DNA from 3 places in the Raoultella sp. genome. Region 3 is predicted to be linked to each of the others. Evidence: predicted binding sites of a transcription regulator. Region 3 holds the regulator's gene; each other region holds the start of a gene.
The links. The regulator PurR, encoded in region 3, represses purine synthesis genes. The targets are predictions, from matches to a motif close to CANGCAAACGTTTGCNTG.

Region 1 (4,746 bases), on a different contig from region 3:
GTGTCGTGATGTTGTTATATGGTGCGTTGTTTCGTTATGTGTGTAGCCGACTCATCCTGCAGGTTTTATGCCATCTTCTCAGTACGTGCTGGAAACAGTGTTAAATTTGTTAATATAAAGTTGCAGGATTGTCTTGAGAGGGAAGATAGCAGCATTGACGGACAAACCGCAGTGGCCAAACGCAAAAAAACAAATTAAATGTCGAGGATTTGATCGAGGCGACAAAATTGCACTGCGGAGACGCAAAAGTTGACGATACGCACTACTTTAGTGCGTCAGAAGGCCCCTGCCAACGGGTAAAGAGATCCTGGGGGAGGGTAATATCGAACTGATCGATGACCCGGTTGACCGTCTGGTTAATCACATCATCGAGGGTTTGCGGGCGATGGTAGAAGGCCGGAACCGGCGGCATGATCACCGCGCCCATCTCCGCGGCCTGCACCAGCAGGCGCAGATGCCCAAGATGGAACGGCGTTTCCCGAACGCACAAAACCAGCGGGCGACGCTCTTTAAGGACCACGTCCGCCGCGCGGGTCAGCAGACCATCGGTATAGCTGTGAACAATGCCGGAAAGCGTTTTCACGGAACAAGGCAATATCGCCATTCCGACAGTCTTAAACGACCCCGACGAGATACTGGCGGCGATATCACGCGCATCATGAACCACATCAGCCAGGGCCTGCACTTCCCGCAGGGAATACCTGGTCTCCAGCGCCAACGTCTGCCGCGCTGCCTGACTCATGATCAGATGCGTCTCGACATCAGGCACATCGCGTAAAATCTGCAGCAATCGTACACCGTAAATGGCGCCGCTGGCGCCGGAGATACCAATAATAAGTCGTTTCACGCTGATTGCCTCTTCCACCGAATGGGGCAGACTTTGCCGGATTATAGCACCGGACGCAAGCCTTGCGGCCCGCTAAGCGTGAAGCCGTGCTTTCGGGGCCCGCAAAGCAAAAAGCCCGCAATCTGACGATGGCGGGCTTTGATAACAAAGGTGTGGCTTAGCCTTCGTTATGCATCTCTAAGTTTTCCACTTCGTTCTGACGCTGCACCGCTTTCGCATCGTCATTACGTAAGGAATCGAGATAATCAAGGTACTGTTGGTCCACATCCCTGGTGACGTACACGCCGTTAAATACCGAACATTCAAACTGTTGAATATCCGGGTTTTCCGCACGCACGGCATCAATCAGATCGTTCAGATCCTGGAAGATAAGGCCATCAGCGCCGATGATCTGGCGGATTTCGTCCACTTCGCGACCGTGGGCAATAAGCTCGGTTGCCGTCGGCATATCAATGCCGTAAACGTTCGGGAAACGAATCTCTGGCGCAGCGGAAGCCAGATAAACTTTTTTCGCACCGGCTTCGCGCGCCATCTCGATAATCTGCTCCGAGGTGGTACCACGCACGATGGAGTCATCCACCAGTAGCACGTTTTTGTCGCGGAACTCAGCGCGGTTTGCATTGAGCTTACGACGCACCGACTTCCGGCGCAGCTGCTGACCCGGCATGATGAATGTCCGGCCAACGTAACGGTTTTTTACGAAACCCTGGCGATAAGGTTTATCGAGGATACGGGCAATTTCCAGCGCGACATCGCAGGAGGTTTCCGGAATCGGAATCACCACGTCGATATCCAGATCTTCCCATTCGCGGGCAATCTTCTCGCCCAACTTAGTGCCCATATTGACACGGGCACTGTAGACGGAAATCTTGTCGATAAACGAGTCCGGGCGAGCAAAATAGACGTACTCAAAGAGGCACGGGTTGCTGACCGGATTCTCAGCGCACTGGCGGGTAAACAGCTGGCCCTTCTCGGTAATATAGACCGCTTCACCCGGCGCCACATCGCGCAGGAATTCGAAGCCAAGGGTATCGAGCGCCACGCTTTCGGAGGCCACCATATACTCGGTACGGCCATCGCCAACATCACGTTTCCCCAACACCAGAGGACGAATGCCGTTCGGATCGCGGAAGGCAACCATACCGTGACCAATGATCATCGCCACACAGGCATAAGCGCCGCGGATTTGACGATTCGTCGCAGCAATCGCGGCAAAAATGTTATCCGCTTCCAGCGGATAATGACGGAAGTTATCCAGCTCGCTGGCGAAGATGTTGAGCAGGATTTCAGAATCGGAGGTGGTGTTGATATGGCGGCGTTTTTCTTCAAACAGCTTCTTACGCAGCTCGTGCGCATTGGTCAGATTGCCATTGTGCGCCAACGTAATACCATACGGTGAGTTGACATAAAAAGGCTGTGCCTCGGAGGCACTTGAGCTGCCCGCCGTAGGATAGCGAACATGGCCAATACCCATATTGCCCTGCATACGCTGCATATGGCGAGCTTCGAAAACGTCACTCACCAGTCCGTTGGCCTTACGCAAACGGAAACAATTATTTGCATCAATAGTGATGATGCCTGCGGCATCCTGGCCACGATGCTGAAGCACCGTTAACGCGTCATAAATCGACTGGTTTACCGGCATAACACCGGCGATACCGACAATACCGCACATACGTCTTTTCCTCGTTCAGCCACATCCCAACGCTTATGCTTTGGGCAAGAAACTTGACGAGCTTTGCAGATAGTCAAAAAACCATCTGATAACGAAACTGAACTGCGGGATAAGCTCTGACTTTTGCCAGTCTTCGCTTTTCGCCATACCGGTAAAGCTATCGAGAAAGAACAGAATCGCAGAGACAATCAGCACGCCACGCAGGGCGCCAAAACAGATCCCTAACACCCTGTCGGTACCCGACAGGCCCGTTTTCTCAACCAGTGCGCCAATCACATAGTTAACGATGGCGCCAACGATAAGCGTTGCGATAAACAATATCGCGATAGCAATCCCATTGCGGACCATTTCGTCTTCAAAACCCGTGAACCAGACAGCCAGATAAGTGTAGTAATGGCTGGCAACAAAGAAAGCGCATCCCCAGGTTACCAGCGATAACGCTTCACGAATAAAGCCGCGGATCAGGCTTACCAGACAGGAAAAACCAATCACCGCTATAATGACGTAATCAATCCAGACCATAAACATCCCACGATTTACGCCCTGTCGTCCGGTTCGGGGCGCATTCTAACAGAAAAAGAAAACGTTTGCGTAGGGATTTCCGTGCCCTACAGAAATAAAAATGGCGCTGAAAAAACATTCAACGCCATGCTGTCTTTCGCCTCCTGAAAGCGCGTCAGACAGGAGCTTTCCCCCTCACCAGCGCGGAGAGGGGGAAGATTAGTTGGGGCTATATCCCATGACCACACCGCTCAGGCCGGAGAGCTGTTTCAGGTCGCCAAGCTGCCCTTTCAGTTTATCTTTTGAAGCGTCGGGGCCGACCAGAATACGGGTAATTTTACCCTGAACCGGTGTCGAAGGCGACGTGTAGACCTTAAAGCCGGAGGAACGTAGCTTACCGACGATTTCATTGACCTTATCCGCATTCTTCAGCGCGCCAAGCTGCACCACATAGGCTTTACCGGTCGGAGCAGGTATCTCTGCCGGTTTCGTCGGCTGCGTCTGAGCAACGGTTTGTTGCTGCGACTGCGGCTTCTCAACCGGCTTCGGCGACTGGGGCTGCGGTTTAGATTGAGGTTGAGGTTGAGCCTGTGGTTTGGGCTGCGGCTTCGGCGCAACAACCGGCTCCTGTACATCATCGAAACTGTTGCTGTTAACCGGGATGCGCGACGGATCCAATGACGGTGCAGCGGCGTCTCCCGCTCTGACCTCTTCAGCCGCGCCCTCCGGCGGCTGAGCCGGAAGTGCCTGAGTCGCCGCCGGGAGCATATCCGGCTCATCGCGGTCGCCCGGTTTTGGCACCAGTGGAATTGCCGCGAATTCGTCCTGATAATGCTTTTTCTGACCGTCAAGCAGACCCGGGAGGATAATCACCCCCAGCGCGACCAGCACAATCGTCCCGACTAAACGGTTCTGAAACTTACTCGCCACCGATTCTCCCCGCCTCTATTTCTTCCATTACATGCGCCACCGTATGGAATGAACCACACACCAGCACCGTATCTTCCGGTCTGGCATCGGCCATTGCCGCATGCCAGGCCTGAGCCACATTGGCGTAAGCTTTTCCTGCGCGTAAATGCTCCTGCAGCTGTTGTGCCGTTGCACCGCGCGGCCCTTCCAGAGGCGCACAGTACCAGCTATCCACTTCCGCCGTCAGGTTTGCCAGCGTGCCAGCAATATCTTTATCATGCAGCATACCAACAACCGCCAGCACGCGCCCCGTTTTCGACAGGCTTTTGAGACGTCCGGCGAGCCAGGCGGCCGCATGGGGGTTATGCGCCACATCAAGAATAACGCGCGGCGCTTCGCGGATTATCTGAAAACGTCCCGGCAGCATGGCCTGTTTAATACCGTCGCGAATCGCCCGATCGCTCAGCTTAAGTCGGCTGGCTCGCAGCGCTGCCAGCGCCGTTGCCGCATTCGGCATTGGAATCTGCGGCAACGGTAAATCCACCAGAGTCCCCTCCCCGTCGCTGAATGACCACGTCTGCGCATCGGCGACATAGCGCCAGTCGACATCGCGTCGCAGAAGCATCGCGCCTTTCCCGGCGGCCACTTCAGCAGTAGTATGGGGCATCTCCGGCTCGCCAACGATGGCAGGTTTAGCAGCACGGAAAATACCGGCCTTCTCACGGCCAATGCTTTCCCGATCCGGCCCCAGCCAATCAGTATGATCCAGGGCAATGCTGGTCACCACCGCCACATCAGCATCGACGATATTGGT
Region 2 (8,791 bases), on a different contig from region 3:
GAGAAAAGCGCATCATGGCGCCGATAGCGGCTTGACGCCAGCGCCCGAGCGCCAGGCGCAGGCAGTAGATGAACGGCAGCAACCCGCCGAACCAACCGGCGACGCAGAGCAGATGCACAGCGTGGTTAGTCCGCTGCACCACACCCCGCACACCCTCGCTCATTGCCGCATGGCCCACGCCCGCCATCAGCAAGATCTGCGCACACAGCAGCACCAACAGCAAACGCGCCGGATGACGCGGTTTAAGCCACGCGATCGCCAGCGCAATCCACGCCAGAACAATCTGCCAGACCCAGACGCTGCCAAAGCGGGTACCAGCAACGGCTTGCCAGATCGCAGGTTGCCAGAGGTCCCCCCAACCGTTCCCCATCAGGCCGCCTTGTACCATCAGCATCAGCAGCGCAGAAACCGCGCTGAGCAGCAAAAGATGCCGCAGTAGCGGGAAGAAGCGCTGCATCAGCAAACGCCGCAACGTCAACGGCGCCCACCACGCGCCATACAGCACGCAGCCAAACGCCATCATCAGCGAGAGAAAGTGGATGAAGCGCAGACCGATATAGATTCCCGCGAGCATGAGTTATTTCACGGTAAAGTGGTATTGCCCTTTGGTTTTATGGCCATCAACGGAGACCACGTGCCAGTCAACGGTATACTCCCCCGCAGACAGCGGCTGCGTCAGCGGAACAATCAGTTGGGCTTTATCGCTGTCGCTGCGCGCAAGCTTTCCGGTCGCAACGGCGTTCTGCTGCGGGCCGGTCACGGTCACTGCGCTAAAGGCCGTTTCGATACCTTCAGAAAATCTCAGGGTCAGTGATGCAGGAGAAGCGGCGACCGTGGAATCTGCGGCAGGCGTTTGCTGTTGAAGATGCGCATGAGCAAAGGCTGCGGCGCTGGCCAGGAAACCGGCGAAAAAAGCAGAGGCACGCAGCGCGCGCCCGGCGATGGTACGCATAATCGTCATTCCTTTTCGTTATGTATGTAGCACAGAGAATAACCCTGTATAATAGCGTAGTCGAGCGCTGCGTCCCGGTCTGACGTCGCGCCCGCGCGTTTTTCGGCATCATGAAGGAGAAACTAAATGGAAAAGAATCTGGCCAAAATTTCGCAGGACGAGATGGATAAAGTGAACGTCGACCTTGCCGCGGCCGGTGTCGCCTTTAAAGAGCGTTACAACATGCCTGTTGTCGCCGATTTAGTTGAGCGGGAGCAACCGTCACACCTGCGTGACTGGTTCCGTGAACGCCTGATCGCCCATCGTCTGGCGTCTGTTTCGCTGTCGCGCCTGCCTTATGAACCCAAAGCGAAATAATTCCCGTCTCCTACGGACGTCCCGGTTGGCAAGCGCAGCGCATTCCATTACGCTGGTTTCTTTGGGCCGGAGTGAGCCATGCTACGCGTAATCGATACGGAAACTTGCGGACTGCAGGGAGGCATTGTTGAAATTGCCTCTGTTGATATTGTCGATGGTCAGATAACCAATCCGATGAGTCATCTGGTTCGTCCCGACCGACCTATCAGCCCTCAGGCCATGGCGATTCACCGTATCACCGAAGAGATGGTCGCCGACAAACCGTGGATTGAAGAAATTCTGCCGCATTACATCGGCAGCCGGTGGTATGTCGCCCACAACGCCAGCTTCGACCGCCGGGTGTTACCGGAAATGCACGGAGAGTGGATCTGCACCATGAAGCTGGCCCGTCGCCTGTGGCCAGGCATTAAATACAGCAATATGGGACTGTATAAATCACGTAAACTGAGCGTCGCAACGCCCGCGGGGCTGCATCACCACCGCGCGCTGTACGACTGCTATATCACCGCCGCGCTGCTTCTCGATATTATGAATGTTTCCGGCTGGCAACCTAAGGAGATGGCGACCATTACCGGTCGTCCGTCGCTGTTGACCACCTTTACCTTCGGTAAATATCGCGGCAGGGCGGTGGCCGAAATAGCAGAAAACGACCCGGGCTATTTACGCTGGCTGTTCAATAACCTGGATCGGATGAGCCCCGAGCTGCGCTTGACGCTCAAGCACTATCTCGGGGAGTAGCGACGCTAAACGTCCGCCTGGCCGGGTAATGTCCCCTGCGCCAGGCCAATCAGAAAGGCGAACTCCAGCGCCACCCCTTCATAGCTTTTAAAGCGCCCCGACTTCCCTCCGTGCCCTGAATCCATATCGGTGCAAAGCAGTAGCAGGTTATCGTCCGTTTTCAGTTCGCGCAGCTTCGCCACCCATTTTGCCGGTTCCCAATATTGCACCTGGGAATCGTGCAGGCCAGTGGTAACCAGCAGATGGGGATAGGCCTGCGCCGTGACGCCATCGTAAGGGCTGTAGCTCTTCATGTAGCGATAGTACTCTTCGTCCTGTGGATTTCCCCACTCTTCAAACTCCCCGGTCGTCAGCGGAATAGACTCGTCCAGCATCGTGGTGAGGACATCCACAAACGGAACCTGAGCCACCACGCCGTGAAACAGCTCTGGCCGCTCATTGATGGCGACGCCCATTAACATACCGCCCGCGCTGCCGCCCATGCCATAGCACAGGCGAGGGTTGCCATACCCCTGCGCCAGCAGCGCATCGCAGACATCGAGATAATCGTTAAAGGTATTTTTCTTACACAGGAACTTGCCGTCTTCGTACCACTGCTGCCCTAATTCACCGCCACCGCGAACGTGGGCAATCGCAAACACAAAACCACGATCGAGCAGGCTCAACCGGCTGGCGCTGAAATCAGCATCTTCACTGGCGCCGTACGACCCGTAGGCATAGACCAGCAGTGGGCTGATGCCCTTGCGGAAATGCTCACGCTGATAGACCAACGAAACAGGGACCGCCACGCCATCACGGGCCTCAATCCACAGATGTTCGCTGCGATAATGACTGGCATCAAACCCTTTCACTTCCTGCTGTTTCAGTACCCGCCGCTCACCGGTATCCATATCCAGCTCAAAGAGCGTATCCGGCGTGGTCATGGATGAGTATCCGTAGCGCAAGCGCGAAGTTTCCGGTTCCGGATTATAGGCAAGCCAGGTCACGTAGGCCGGATCATCAAAGGCGATCCCAACCGCTTCCCGGGTCTTGCGGTTAATCTGGCGCAGGCTGGTTAACCCGCGCTGGCGCTCCTCGACCACCAACCAGTCGGTAAACAGGGCGAATCCCTCGAGCATCACATCCTGGCGCGGCGCGATCAGCGTCTCCCACAGCTGCTCGTCGCGCTCATGGGTACGATAGAGACCGAAGTTTTTCCCCTCGCGGTTGGAACGAAGATAAAAGGCATGCTGGTAGTGATCGAGACTGTACTCATGATCTTTACGTCGCGGCAGGAAACATACCGGTTCCGCATCCGGCATCTCGGTATTCAGTAACCGCACTTCACTGGTTGTCGCGCTGGCAAGATAGATCACGGCGAATTGCCGGGAGGTGGTCGTATGGAGGCTGACGTAGAAGGTTTCATCCTTCTCCTCATAGACCAGCACATCGGAAAACGGCGACGTGCCCACGGTATGCCGCCAGACCTGATAAGGCAGTAGCGTCGTCGGATGCTTACGGACATACCACAACGTTTGCGAATCATTGCTCCAGGCAAATTCCGGCGAAACGTTTTCCAGTACTTCAGGATACCATTCGCCATTTTGCAGATTGCACAAGCGCAGGCCATACTGCCTTCGGGAGAGATAATCCTCTGCCAGCGCCATAATCGTGTTATCCGGCGAAATGCCCAGTCCACCGAGAGTATAGAATTCGCTCTGCGCCGCGCGCTGGTTGCTATCGAGCAGCACGTCCCATTCATCCCACGCCTCTTTCAGCACCGACTGACGCTGATAGATAGCGTATTCACAGCCCGGCTCATATACCTGACGATAGCGGTAGCCATTTTTGCTGTAGGGTGCGGAGACTTCGCGCGGCGGGATACGGTCAATAATCTCTTTTAGTACCCGCTCCTGCAGGTTACGTTGAGTGGACATGACCTGCTGTCCGTACGCATTTTCTTCACGAAGATAATCAAGCACTTCAGGCCGCGAACGCTCGTCGTCGCGCAGCCAGAAGTAATTATCGATACGGGTATCGCCATGAAGGATCATGGCGTGAGGGATTCGTTTTGCTTTTGGTGGCATCTTTTGGTCTTCTGCATCCTGTATTTCATACACAAAATCATTCAAGAAGCGGCTTGAAGGATGGCGTGTATATAAGGGTGGCAAAAGTGGCCCACGTTGCAAGCAAAACCTGCTGATTTAGGTAGAAAGCGCCTGTTTTTGTGCCTGGATATCCTGTTCGATGTCGGCGCGCACTTCCGGCGGGAGGCCTAAAGCCTCACCAAGGGCGTTGAGATAGCTCCGCTCCATAAAATGGTCGATATCGATCGCCGCACAGCTGATGTAATAGATTTCCAGCGCCTCTTGCTCGTTGTCGATGCTCTGCGCCAGGCGCTGCGGGTCAAGCGGCTGCGCCAGGGCACGATCGATCAATACGCGCCCCTGTACGGCAATATCAGCGGCGCGTAGCTGCTCTTCGATATGTGCCCGTTCGCTGTCATCGATGTGCCCATCGCTTTTAGCGGCAAACACCAGCGCCAGAATGAGCCGTTCACTGCGCGCATCAAGCCCGGAGGCTGGCGAGGTTGACGCCCTGTCGGGTTGCGCAGGGGAAAAGACAGATTGTGCCGGGGAATTTTCCCGCATTTTCTGCTGATACTTATTCCACAGTACGCTTCCCGCCAGCGCACCGCCGCCAACCAGCAGTGCGCTGGTGCCATATTTGGCCAGTAGCTTGCGCGATAACTTACTGGCCACCAGCAACCCTGCCAGGCCGCCCAGCGCGCCGGGCAGGAGAAAGCTTTTACCATCCTGCCGCTCGCCTGATGAGGAAGATGGTCCCTGTTGGCCCAGCAGGGACTGGAGTTGATTAAGCCAGTTAGCCATGATTTCCCTCGTTACTGATTACGCGATGTCATCAGCCTAAACGACGAGATGTCAGGAAATGTTATGTGCAGCTAAAGATGCGCAAATTCGGCCGGACTCAGGCGGCCTTCGGCTTGCGCGATTTTGCGAGCACGGTTGCCGCGGGCGGCTCGCTCGCCCCCTCCGCCAGAGCCTCTGAGGTTTCAGCCGCGGAGCTCTCATCCAGGGAAACCTGGCCGCTCGTATCTTCTTCCGCTTCCGCTTCCGCTTCCGCTTCCGCTTCCGCTTCCGCTTCCGCTTCCGCTTCCGCTTCCGGGAGTTTTCCTGACCTCAGAATGTGGTGCAATGTCTCTTTGCGTTCCGCCAGCCACATTGCCATTTCATCGCGCTGGGTTTCATCTAATGTCAGCGGGCACTCTACCAGCCAGTCGTTGAGGACCTCGGCAAGATCGAGCATTTTGTCGTAAGCATCGGCCTCTTTTTTGCTGGTAAACGACATCTTTTCCTCACCTTCGCGGATCACCACATATTTAATTTCAACCGCCATTGTGCAGCCCCTTTATACTGTATTTTTATACAGTATAGCAAATTTTCACCCGGGACTCAACCAACAGTCATAAAGACAGACGCAAACGTTTTCGTTTATAATGCGACGCATGTTTTTTTACTGTGGAAAAGAGTCATGACGTTATTAGGCACAGCGCTGCGTCCGGCAGCGACGCGAGTGATGTTGTTAGGTTCCGGCGAACTGGGTAAAGAAGTCGCTATTGAGTGCCAGCGGCTGGGTATTGAAACCATCGCGGTCGACCGCTACCCCGATGCGCCAGCAATGCAGGTAGCGCACCGTTCGCACGTCATCAACATGCTGCACGGTGAAACGCTGCGCGCACTGATTGCGCAAGAAAAACCCGACTTTATCGTGCCGGAAATTGAAGCTATTGCCACGGATATGCTGGTGGAGCTGGAGCGGGCCGGGCAGAAAGTCGTCCCTACCGCCCGCGCGGCGAAACTGACCATGAATCGCGAAGGGATTCGCCGTCTGGCCGCGGAGGAGTTGCTGCTCCCCACCTCGGCGTACCGGTTTGCCGACAGCGAAGCGACCTTCCGCGAGGCCGTCGCGGAGATTGGGCTTCCGTGCATTGTGAAGCCGGTCATGAGCTCTTCTGGTAAAGGCCAGAGCTTTATTCGTCACTCTGACCAGTCGGCTGAGGCCTGGCGCTACGCGCAACAAGGCGGTCGTGCTGGCGCCGGTCGGGTTATCGTTGAGGGGGTGGTGAATTTCGACTTTGAAATTACCCTGCTTACCGTCAGTGCGGTCGACGGCGTCCATTTCTGTGCGCCGGTCGGCCATCGTCAGGAGGATGGTGATTACCGCGAATCCTGGCAGCCGCAGCAGATGAGCGAGCAGGCGTTGGCCCGTGCACAGGAGATTGCCAGCAAAGTCGTGCTGGCGCTCGGCGGCTACGGTCTGTTTGGTGTGGAGCTGTTCGTCTGCGGCGATGACGTGATTTTCAGTGAAGTCTCCCCTCGCCCACACGACACCGGGATGGTGACGCTGATTTCCCAGGATCTCTCAGAATTTGCCCTGCACGTTCGCGCTTTTCTCGGTCTGCCGGTTGGCGCGATCCGCCAGTATGGTCCGGCAGCCTCCGCGGTCATTCTGCCGCAGCTCACCAGCCAGAACGTCACCTTTAGCAATCTTCAGGGCGCGGTAGGGGCGGGACTGCAGCTACGCCTGTTCGGTAAACCGGATATTGACGGTTCTCGTCGACTGGGCGTCACACTGGCCGTCGCCGATAGCGTCGAGGAGGCGGTGGCGCGCGCGAAAGCCGCTGCGTCAGCCGTGCTGGTTCAGGGATAAAAAACCCGGTTGCGTCAACGCGACCGGGTCTGGATTTTGCCATTGTTCAGGGCGTGAAAATTACTTCGCGCCTTCAACCGCTTCGCGAGCGATGTTGGTGATACGGTCGTAATCGCCTGCTTCCAGTGCATCCGCCGGAACCAGCCAGGAGCCGCCGATGCACAGCACGCTGTTCAGTGCCAGGTAGTCGCGGTAGTTTGCCGGAGAGATCCCGCCAGTCGGGCAGAAACGGATATGCGCGAACGGACCGCCAATCGCCTGCAGCGCTTTCACGCCACCGTTTGCTTCTGCCGGGAAGAATTTAAACTCTTTCAGGCCATACTGCATGCCCAGCATCAGTTCAGAGACGGTGCTGATACCCGGGATCAGCGGGATGGTCCCTTCTTCAGTCGCGGCTTTCAGCAGGGACTCGGTCAGACCTGGGCTAATAGCAAACTGCGCGCCAGCCTCGGTGACCGCTTTCAGTTGCTCTACGTTTGTGACGGTACCTGCACCGACAATCGCCTCCGGCACTTCTTTCGCAATCACGCGGATCGCATCAATTGCACATTCGGTACGCAGCGTGACCTCCAGTACACGCACGCCGCCAGCAACCAACGCTTTGGCCATCGGCACAGCGTGTTCCAGCTTTTTCACCACGATCACCGGGACAACCGGGCCGTTGGTGAGGATTGCTTCTGCAGTTGTTTTCCAGTTTTTCATCAGAGTTTCTCTCTCGCCAGATCTACAAATTGTATCGTCTTAAAAAGTGATGCAGGTTGCGCCCTGTTCTGCTCCGGAGAGTTTTTCACGCAGCGCTGCAAACATTTCCCTGCCGCTCCCGACACGCGAACCGCTGAGGTCAGGAACATGCGGCTGGCGTGCGGCCAGTTCAGCGTCATCCACCAGCAGCGTCAGGTCGCCCGTCTGCCCGTTAACGCGGATGATATCGCCATCACGTACTTTTGCCAGCAGGCCGCCATCGTACGCTTCAGGCGTAACGTGGATTGCTGACGGGACCTTGCCTGATGCGCCGGAGAGTCGACCATCGGTAACCAGCGCAATTTTGAAACGGCGGTCCAATAATACACCAAGTGGCGGCATAAGTTTATGTAATTCTGGCATGCCGTTCGCTTTTGGCCCCTGATGGCGAACAACCACCACGCAATCCTTATCCAGCAGTCCGGCTTCGAAAGCAGGCAAAACGTCGTGCTGGCTTTCAAACACCACCGCCGGCGCCTCAATAATTTGGTTCTCAACCGGTACGGCCGAGGTTTTCATCACTGCGCGCCCCAGGTTACCGCTCAGCACTCTCGTCCCGCCATGGCGAGAGAATGGCTTGTTGAAAGTCGCAATGACCTGATCGTCTAATGGCGCCGTCGCCCCTTCGCGCCAGTCCAGCTCGCCGTTATTCAGCCACGGCTCCATGGTGTAACGGGAGAGACCAAAACCGGCCACGGTGTTGACATCTTCGTGCAGCAGGCCGCCTTTCAGCAGCTCACGTATAAGAACCGGTACGCCGCCCGCGGCCTGGAAATGGTTAATATCCGCAGGACCGTTCGGGTAAAGGCGCGCCAGCAGCGGCACAACGTCGGAAAGATCCGAGAAATCATCCCAGTTAATGATAATGCCCGCCGCGCGAGCCATCGCCACCAGGTGCATCGTATGGTTGGTCGAACCGCCGGTTGCCAACAGCGCAACAATCCCGTTCACCACCACCTTCTCATCAATCAGTTTGCCTAACGGCATCCATTCATTACCGTTACCGGTCATGCGCGTCACCTGGCGTGCGGCGGCGGCGGTCAGCGCCTGGCGCAGTTCGGCATCCGGATGCACAAACGATGAACCCGGGAGCTGCATGCCCATAAATTCCACCACCATCTGGTTGGTGTTCGCCGTACCGTAAAATGTGCAGGTACCCGGCGCGTGGTAGGACGCCGCCTCAGACTCCAGAAGCGCCATCCGATCGACTTTACCCTCGGCATACAGTTGACGAATGCGCACTTTTTCTTTATTTGGCAGACCGCTGGCCATCGGGCCAGACGGTACGAATAC
Region 3 (8,791 bases):
CCCGCCGGAAATCACCGCACCGCCGGCTGCCGCGCCCAGCGCATTGCCGAGGTTAAATGCCCCGATATTGACCGACGAAGAGAGCCCCGGCGCTTCATGGGCTACCCGCATCACCCGCATTTGCAGCGGCGGAACCACGGCGAAAGTCGCCGCCCCCCAGACTACCATACTGATAGCGGCCCCCAGTTGCGTCTGCGCCAGCAGCGGAATTGCCAGCATGATAACCATCAGCAGCAGCAGAAATCCCTTCAGCGTCCCGGAGACGGAACGGTCGGCGAATTTACCGCCCAGATAGTTACCCAGCGAAAAGCCGACGCCAATCAACACCAGCATGGCGGTGACAAACAGCGGCGAGGCGTGCGTAATGGTATGCAGTACAGGTGAAATATAGGTGTAGAGGGTAAACATGGCACCGGCCCCCAGCACAGTCGTCAGCAGCGCGGAGAGCACCTGCGGACGAACCAGCACGGAAAGCTCCTGTTTTACGTTCGGACGTTCACCAGCGCGGCCTTGAGGCAACGAGAACCACAGGCTAACCATCGCCACCAGTCCCAGACCTGCCGTCGCGAGGAACGACATCCGCCAGCCGATGGTTTCGCCAAGCCATGTCGCCGCCGGAACGCCGCCAATATTAGCGATGGTCAACCCCATGAACATGGTCGCCACCGCGCTGGCCTGTTTGTGTTTCGGCACCACGCTCGCCGCAACCACCGAACCGAGGCCGAAGAAAGCTCCGTGGTTAAGGCTGGTGATAATGCGTGAAATCAGTAGCGTAGTGTAATCCGGCGCCATTGAGGAGAGGACGTTACCCAGCGTGAAGATCGCCATCAGAAAAATCAGTGCATTTCTGCGCGCGCGATGAGAGAGCAGCAAAGTCATTAGCGGCGCCCCGACCATCACGCCGATCGCATAAGCACTGATCAGCATTCCCGCCGCCGGAATTGACACGTCGACGCCTTTGGCAATCACCGGCAGCAGCCCCATCGGGGAAAACTCCGTGGTACCAATACCAAACGCGCCTATCGCCAGCGCTAACAAGGGAAAGTTGATTTTCATTCAATGACTCCAGCAGACCGTCATCGGCAACGGTATCTCATCAGAAGTCAAAAGCATGACATCAATCACAAAAAAACAAAAGTAAACGAAATGGCAAAAGATTTTTGCGAAATTGATAATAATGGCGGGATATCGGGGGAAAGGGGCCTCTCCCCCGGATAAATCAGTGCAGTACCGCGGTCAGGGCGGCGGCCACGATGAGCCCCAGGACAATAATCGTTGTCGTCAGCGAAAACTTTAAATCGGTATCCATCAATTTTTCTCCCCAGTTATCCCCACACGAAAAGTGAGCTTGCTCATTTTTGCACAATATCGCACAAAAATCTTCCATGTTTTAGGGTGATGCACATTTTTGCTCTTCCCCTTTGCCGCAAGATCGGACAAAATCCCACGCTAATTTGAAAGCGTATCGGCCATTGACCCCTTCCTGTCGTTCTGTGTCGTTTTCCCGACGTGATGCAATGTTGAAAATTGTATTCAGGGTGTGTACAGGCAAACGTTTACGTATCGATAATCAGACGATCAGGTCAAGGTCTGGAGTGAGAAGTAATGGCAACAATTAAAGATGTAGCGAAGCGCGCAAACGTTTCCACTACAACAGTATCACATGTAATTAACAAAACCCGTTTCGTGGCGGAAGAAACCCGCAACGCCGTGTGGGCGGCGATCAAAGAGCTGCACTATTCTCCAAGCGCCGTTGCTCGCAGCCTGAAGGTTAATCACACCAAATCGATCGGTCTGCTGGCCACCAGCAGCGAAGCGGCCTATTTCGCTGAGATTATTGAATCTGTAGAAAAGAGCTGTTTCCAGAAAGGCTATACTCTGATTTTGGGCAATGCGTGGAACGATCCCGAAAAACAGCAGGCCTATCTGTCGATGATGGCGCAAAAGCGTGTCGACGGCATGCTGGTTATGTGTTCTGAATACCCGGAATCGGTGCTCCGCATGCTGGAAGAGTACCGCCATATTCCGATGGTGGTCATGGACTGGGGTGAATCCAAAGCCGACTTCACCGATTCGGTGATCGATAACGCCTTCGAAGGCGGCTATATGGCCGGGCGCTACCTGGTCGAACGCGGCCACCGCGAGATCGGCGTGATCCCTGGCCCGCTGGAACGTAACACCGGCGCCGGGCGCCTGGCCGGCTTTATGAAAGCCATGGAAGAAGCGCAGATTGCCGTTCCGGAAAGCTGGATTGTTCAGGGGGACTTCGAGCCTGAATCCGGCTACCGTGCAATGCAGCAGATCCTCAGCCAGCAGCATCGCCCGACGGCGGTCTTCTGCGGCGGCGATATCATGGCGATGGGCGCAATCTGTGCTGCGGATGAGATGGGTCTGCGCGTACCGCAGGACATTTCGCTGATCGGGTATGATAACGTGCGTAACGCCCGCTATTTCAGCCCGGCGCTGACCACCATCCATCAGCCGAAAGATTCGCTGGGGGAAGCGGCCTTCAATATGTTGATGGATCGTATCGTCAACAAACGTGAAGAGTCCCAGTCGATCGAGGTTCACCCGCGACTGGTAGAGCGCCGCTCCGTCGTCGACGGCCCGTTCGTCGATTACCGTCGCTAATCAATCGTGCGGCGCCGGCTATGTCTATTCCGGCGCCCGTAGCCACTCCCGGTTTAACGTTTCACTGTCCCCCAGATAATCCAGCAGCCACAAAAGGGCCGGTGAGGCGTCACTCTGCTGCCAAGTCAGGCAACACGCAGCGTCCGGGAACGGATTTTCCAGCGCCAGCACGGTCCATTCGCCACGGTCAATCCAGGGGCGAGCAAAATGGCTCGGCACCATTCCTACGCACAATCCCGCCGAGAGGCAGGTGGCCGATGATTCCCAGTCCGGCACCACCACCCTTTTCTGGTTATCCAGTAGCCAGGTCGTGCGTTTCGGCAATGAGCGAGAGGTATCTTCCCGGACCAACGACGGCCAGTTGCGCAACACGTCATCGCTGAGCGGCCCGGTCATCTGCGCCAGCGGATGATGGCTCGCCACCACGCAATCCCAGCTCAGCATCCCCATATCACGAAAGGCGTAGCGCCCCCCTACCGGAATCGAACGGGTTGCTCCGATAGCCAGTTCCACGCGTCCGTCGGCCAGCGCGTCCCAGACGCCGTTGAAGACCTCCTGAAAAACAATCAGCTCGACATCCGGAAAGTGACGATAAAAATCGACAATCATCTGCCGCATACGGGCTGGTTTAACGATGTCATCCACGGCTATCGACAGCTGACCGCGCCAACCGTTGGCTATCTGCTGACACTGCTGGCGAGTGATCTGCATTTTTTTGATAACAGATCGTCCTTCCTGTAAAAACCAGAGCCCGGCGGGGGTCAATTCGACATCGCGATGGCGGCGTTCAAACAGCGGTACCGCCAGCCACTCTTCCAACTGACGTACAGTATAACTGACCGCCGAAGGTACGCGGTGCAGTTCCTGCGCCGCTGCGCTAAAGCTGCCGTTGCGGGCTACAGCATCAACAACTTCGAGTGAGTATTCGGACCACATATTCTGCCTGCAAAAATTTTGAATGCATGTAGCAAATATTAGCGTTTCACAAGCCAGAATGCACTCCCTACACTCTGCGGCATCATATCTGCATCTATAAGAGAATGTTATGCAACAACCCGGGAAAGGATTTTTAGTGTGGCTGGCGGGACTCAGCGTGCTGGGTTTCCTGGCCACCGACATGTATCTGCCGGCCTTTTCGGCTATTCAGCAGGATCTCAATACCTCTGCGGCATCGGTCAGCGCCAGCCTGAGTCTGTTCCTCGCCGGCTTCGCCATCGGACAGTTGTTCTGGGGCCCGCTCTCGGACCGCTACGGACGTAAACCAATTCTGCTGACCGGGCTGGCTATCTTCGCTATCAGCTGTCTGGGGATGCTGTGGGTGCGTGATGCCACCCTGATGCTGGTGCTGCGCTTTATTCAGGCAATCGGCGTCTGTGCCGCAGCGGTGACCTGGCAGGCGATGGTCACGGATTATTACCCCGCTCAGCACACTAACCGTATTTTCGCCACCATTATGCCGCTGGTGGGCTTATCGCCAGCGCTGGCACCGTTGCTCGGCAGTTGGCTGCTCACCCATCTGGAATGGCAGGCTATTTTTGCTACCCTTTTTGCCATCGCCCTGCTGCTGATGGTCCCCGCCCTACGCCTGAAGCCGATCGTCAGGCCGCAGGGTGACGTCCGCGAAAAACTGACTTTTATGACGCTGCTGCGCTCACGCGAATACAGCGGAAACGTACTGATTTACGCCGCCTGCTCCGCCAGCTTTTTTGCCTGGTTGACCGGGTCGCCGTTTATTCTCCATGAAATGGGCTACGGTCCAACCGCCATTGGTCTTAGCTATGTCCCGCAGACTATCGCCTTTTTAGTCGGTGGCTATGGGTGCCGCGCGGTGCTGCAGAAATGGCAGGGTCAACAACTGTTGCCCTGGCTGCTGGTGATTTTCGCCGTCAGCGTGGCGGCAACCTGGATGGTTGGCATGGTGGCGGATGCCTCAATTATTGCGGTGATGATTCCCTTCTGCGTGATGGCTATTGTTAATGGCGGGATTTACCCGATAGTTGTCGCCCAGGCGCTGAAGCCGTTCCCGCAGGCGACCGGTCGTGCCGCCGCGCTGCAAAACACGCTGCAACTCGGCCTGTGTTTCCTGACCAGTCTGCTGGTTTCCGCGCTGATTGCCACGCCGCTGCAGACCACCACCAGCGTGATGCTGGTCTCTATTGTGCTGGCCGGACTGGGCTATTTTATGCAACGTCAGAGCACTTACCTGAACACGGAATCGTCACATGCATAAACACATTTCAGTGATGTTACGGCTCAGTAATTAGCATGCTAATATATTTTTATTGAAAGCCTGATTTCAGCGGCCTATACTGGATCCGGCTTCACATAAATAAATTATTTTTTAAGATTAACGGGAGCAGGATGCATCCCGTTTCACCATGGAAGGCCTTTCGGCAAGGGTTATCACCCTTCCTCTGTTCTACGTCGGATAGCAGCTTCACGGATATTCCGTGAGATTTCTCACAAAGCCAAAAAAGCGTCTACGCTGTTTTAAGGTTCTGATCACTTGGGCGTGATGGAGAAGCTATGAGTTCATCGTGTATAGAAGAAGTAAGCGTACCAGACGACGACTGGTACCGAATTGCAACCGAATTACTCGGCCGCGCGGGTATTGAAGTCAATGGGCCCGCCCCCTCCGATCTGCGGATTAACAATCCGCTCTTTTTTAAGCGTGTTTTACAGGAAGGGTCGCTGGGGTTAGGTGAAAGTTATATGGACGGCTGGTGGGATTGCGAACGGCTGGATATATTCTTCCATAAAGTATTGCGTGCCGGGCTGGAAAATCAACTCCCGCATCATTTCAAAGATACGTTGCGCATCGTGGGCGCTCGCCTGTTTAATCTACAAAGTAAAAAGCGTTCCTGGATTGTCGGAAAAGAACATTACGATCTGGGCAACGATCTTTTCAGCCGGATGCTCGACCCGTATATGCAATATTCCTGCGCGTACTGGAATGAGGCACAATCGCTGGAAGAGGCACAGGAGGCAAAATTAGATCTTATTTGCCGCAAGCTGCAGTTGGAACCGGGGATGCGGGTGCTGGATATTGGCTGCGGCTGGGGTGGACTGGCTTATTATATGGCCAAAAATTATCACGTCAGCGTGGTCGGGGTGACCATTTCTGCCGAGCAGCAAAAAATGGCTCAGCAGCGATGCGAAGGGTTAGATGTCACAATTTTGCTGCAGGATTATCGCGACCTGCACGACCACTTTGATCGTATTGTTTCCGTCGGGATGTTTGAACACGTGGGACCGAAAAATTACGCCACCTATTTTGAAGTGGTGGATCGTAATTTGAAACCTGACGGCCGTTTCTTACTGCACACCATTGGCTCCCAAAAAACGGACCACAATGTCGATCCGTGGATCAATAAATATATCTTCCCCAACGGTTGTCTGCCTTCGGTTCGTCATATCGCACAAGCCAGCGAATCCCATTTTGTGATGGAAGACTGGCACAATATCGGTGCCGATTACGATACCACGCTGATGGCCTGGTACGACCGTTTTCTGACCAGTTGGCCCGATATCGCCGATAACTATTCGGAACGTTTTAAACGTATGTTTAGCTATTATCTGAACGCCTGCGCGGGAGCATTTCGCGCGCGTGATATTCAACTCTGGCAGGTGGTCTTTTCTCGCGGAGTGGAAAACGGCCTTCGCGTTGCCCGCTAAAAGTATCCCCCGTTAAAACGGGGGATATCCTTTTCTTTCATCGCGCTTAATTCGGCATCAACGCCCCATCATTCATCGTCAAGCGGCTGGGCTGCTTCTTTTGCTGCCAGTACGCGTTCCACGGTATCAACCACCGCCTGGGTTTGCGGGTCGATCTCGATATTCACCCGGTCGCCAAGTTTTTTGACGCCAAGCGTGGTGCGCTGCAGCGTTTCCGGGATCAAATGCACGCAAAAACGCGTCGGTGTCACTTCACCGACCGTCAGACTGATCCCGTCAACACCAATAAATCCTTTATAGAGGATATATTTCATCAGCGTCGGGTCCTGAACCTTAAACCAGATCTGGCGATTATTTTCCGAGGTCAGGATCTTGACGATTTCTGCGGTGGTCATAATGTGACCGGACATCAGATGGCCGCCAATCTCATCGCTGAATTTTGCCGCTCGTTCCACGTTTACCACGTCCCCCACCTGTACGGCGCCAAGGTTGGTAATACGCAGTGTCTCTTTCATCAGATCAAAACTGATGCGCGGACCGTTAATTTCGGTGACCGTCAGGCAGCAACCATTGTGTGCCACCGATGCCCCGGTCTCGATGCCGGCAAGCATATGCTCAGGCAGCTCTACCACATGAGTGCGAAAATTGGGTTTCTCATCGATGGACACCACTTTCGCGGTCCCCTGTACAATGCCAGTAAACATGCTTTACTCCTGTCGACTTTCGTGACGGTATCATTACCGTTATACCTGCCGGGAACAATACCAGTTGGCAAAACAGGTTGCCAGCGCGCATCGTGCCCTACCATTTTTTCACTGGCTTAATGGCGTATCCTCGCTACAATAGACTGGAAAACCCCCTCTGCTCTTTCTTCTTGCTGCCATTTACGGCGGCTTTTTTAGTCTCAAAATAACAACAATATAAAGGTGTTCACGTGCAGAAGTATTTTATTGAAGCGCGTCAGTTATTAGCACTGGCCATTCCTGTGATCCTCGCACAGGTCGCCCAGTCCTCCATGGGCTTTGTCGATACCGTGATGGCAGGTGGCTACAGCGCCACCGATATGGCGGCCGTCGCGATTGGGACCTCTATCTGGCTACCGGCCATTCTCTTTGGCCATGGTCTGCTGCTGGCGCTGACGCCGGTTATCGCCCAGCTAAACGGCTCCGGTCGCCGCGAGCGTATTGCACATCAGGTTCGTCAGGGGTTCTGGCTGGCAGGATTCGTTTCGCTGCTGGTCATGGTGGTGCTATGGAACGCTGGATACATCATCAGCTCGATGCACAATATCGACCCGGCCCTCGCCGAAAAAGCGGTGGGCTACCTTCGCGCACTGCTGTGGGGCGTTCCCGGCTATCTCTTCTTCCAGGTCGCACGTAACCAATGCGAAGGCCTTGCGAAAACTAAACCGGGGATGGTGATGGGATTTATCGGCCTGCTGGTCAATATTCCCGTGAACTATATCTTTATCTACGGCCACTTCGGCATGCCTGAACTGGGGGGCATCGGCTGCGGCGTGGCGACGGCCTCCGTTTACTGGGTGATGTTCTTCTGCATGATCTCCTGGGTACGTCGCGCCCGCTCCATGCGCGATATCCGTAGCAAAGAAGGCTTCAGCGGCCCGGACTTCAGCGTGCTTAAACGCCTGGTGCAGTTGGGGCTGCCGATTGCGCTGGCGCTGTTTTTCGAAGTCACTCTGTTTGCCGTCGTTGCGCTGCTGGTTTCTCCGTTGGGGATTGTGGATGTCGCGGGCCATCAGATAGCCCTGAACTTCAGCTCGCTGATGTTCGTTTTACCCCTCTCGCTGGCGGCAGCGGTCACCATCCGCGTCGGCTTCCGTCTTGGACAGGGTTCCACCCTTGATGCGCAGGTTTCTGCCAGAACCGGGGTCGGCGTTGGCGTCTGTATGGCGGTGATCACGGCGGTTTTCACCATCCTGATGCGTAAGCAAATTGCGCTACTGTATAACGACAATCCGGAAGTGGTCCTGCTGGCTTCTCAGCTGATGCTGCTGGCCGCCATTTATCAGATCTCCGACTCCGTACAGGTGATTGGTAGCGGGATTCTGCGCGGATATAAAGATACGCGTTCGATCTTCTTTATAACGTTTACCGCCTACTGGGTGCTCGGACTGCCGAGCGGCTACCTGCTGGCCTTAACGGATACGATTGTTCCACGTATGGGCCCTGCGGGTTTCTGGTGCGGATTTATTATCGGACTCACCTCGGCAGCGGTGATGATGATGCTGCGAATGCGCTTCCTGCAGCGGCAACCGTCCAGCGTTATTTTGCAACGCGCGGCGCGCTAGCGCACAGCGGCACCCTGCCACGGGGTGCCGCATCTCACTGTCGTATGGATTCAGCGCGGGCCCAGTGCGGTTCTTAATGCGTCGACAAAACATTTAATCTTCGTCGTCCGCCGACGTCCGGCCGGCACCAGAATATGCATGGGCCGCGCAGGTCCTGAGAATCCGGCTAACACTTGC

Region 1: a site for PurR is predicted at 3,099-3,116, ahead of cvpA (colicin V production protein). Genes of this name have one in related genera too.
Region 2: a site for PurR is predicted at 5,522-5,539, ahead of purT (formate-dependent phosphoribosylglycinamide formyltransferase). Genes of this name have one in related genera too.

What each region holds. Positions count from the first base shown of each region.
Region 1 is NZ_JBCNNS010000212.1:14-4,759, forward strand. It holds gene ACZAHD_RS21565 (UbiX family flavin prenyltransferase) at 263-847, opposite strand; gene purF (amidophosphoribosyltransferase) at 1,005-2,522, opposite strand; gene cvpA (colicin V production protein) at 2,556-3,044, opposite strand; gene dedD (cell division protein DedD) at 3,243-3,953, opposite strand; partial or broken gene folC (bifunctional tetrahydrofolate synthase/dihydrofolate synthase) at 3,943-4,746, opposite strand, start outside.
Region 2 is NZ_JBCNNS010000019.1:10,788-19,578, reverse strand. It holds gene copD (copper homeostasis membrane protein CopD) at 1-574, opposite strand, end outside; gene yobA (CopC domain-containing protein YobA) at 578-952, opposite strand; gene ACZAHD_RS05105 (DNA polymerase III subunit theta) at 1,079-1,309, shown strand; gene exoX (exodeoxyribonuclease X) at 1,388-2,047, shown strand; gene ptrB (oligopeptidase B) at 2,053-4,113, opposite strand; gene ACZAHD_RS05090 (tellurite resistance TerB family protein) at 4,231-4,917, opposite strand; gene ACZAHD_RS05085 (YebG family protein) at 5,015-5,443, opposite strand; gene purT (formate-dependent phosphoribosylglycinamide formyltransferase) at 5,579-6,757, shown strand; gene ACZAHD_RS05075 (bifunctional 4-hydroxy-2-oxoglutarate aldolase/2-dehydro-3-deoxy-phosphogluconate aldolase) at 6,818-7,459, opposite strand; gene edd (phosphogluconate dehydratase) at 7,499-8,791, opposite strand, start outside.
Region 3 is NZ_JBCNNS010000080.1:10,069-18,859, forward strand. It holds gene ACZAHD_RS14715 (MFS transporter) at 1-1,056, opposite strand, end outside; gene cydH (cytochrome bd-I oxidase subunit CydH) at 1,220-1,309, opposite strand; gene purR (HTH-type transcriptional repressor PurR) at 1,606-2,631, shown strand; gene punR (DNA-binding transcriptional activator PunR) at 2,656-3,567, opposite strand; gene punC (purine nucleoside transporter PunC) at 3,677-4,861, shown strand; gene cfa (cyclopropane fatty acyl phospholipid synthase) at 5,158-6,306, shown strand; gene ACZAHD_RS14745 (riboflavin synthase subunit alpha) at 6,375-7,010, opposite strand; gene mdtK (MdtK family multidrug efflux MATE transporter) at 7,241-8,614, shown strand; gene ACZAHD_RS14755 (LysR family transcriptional regulator) at 8,665-8,791, opposite strand, start outside.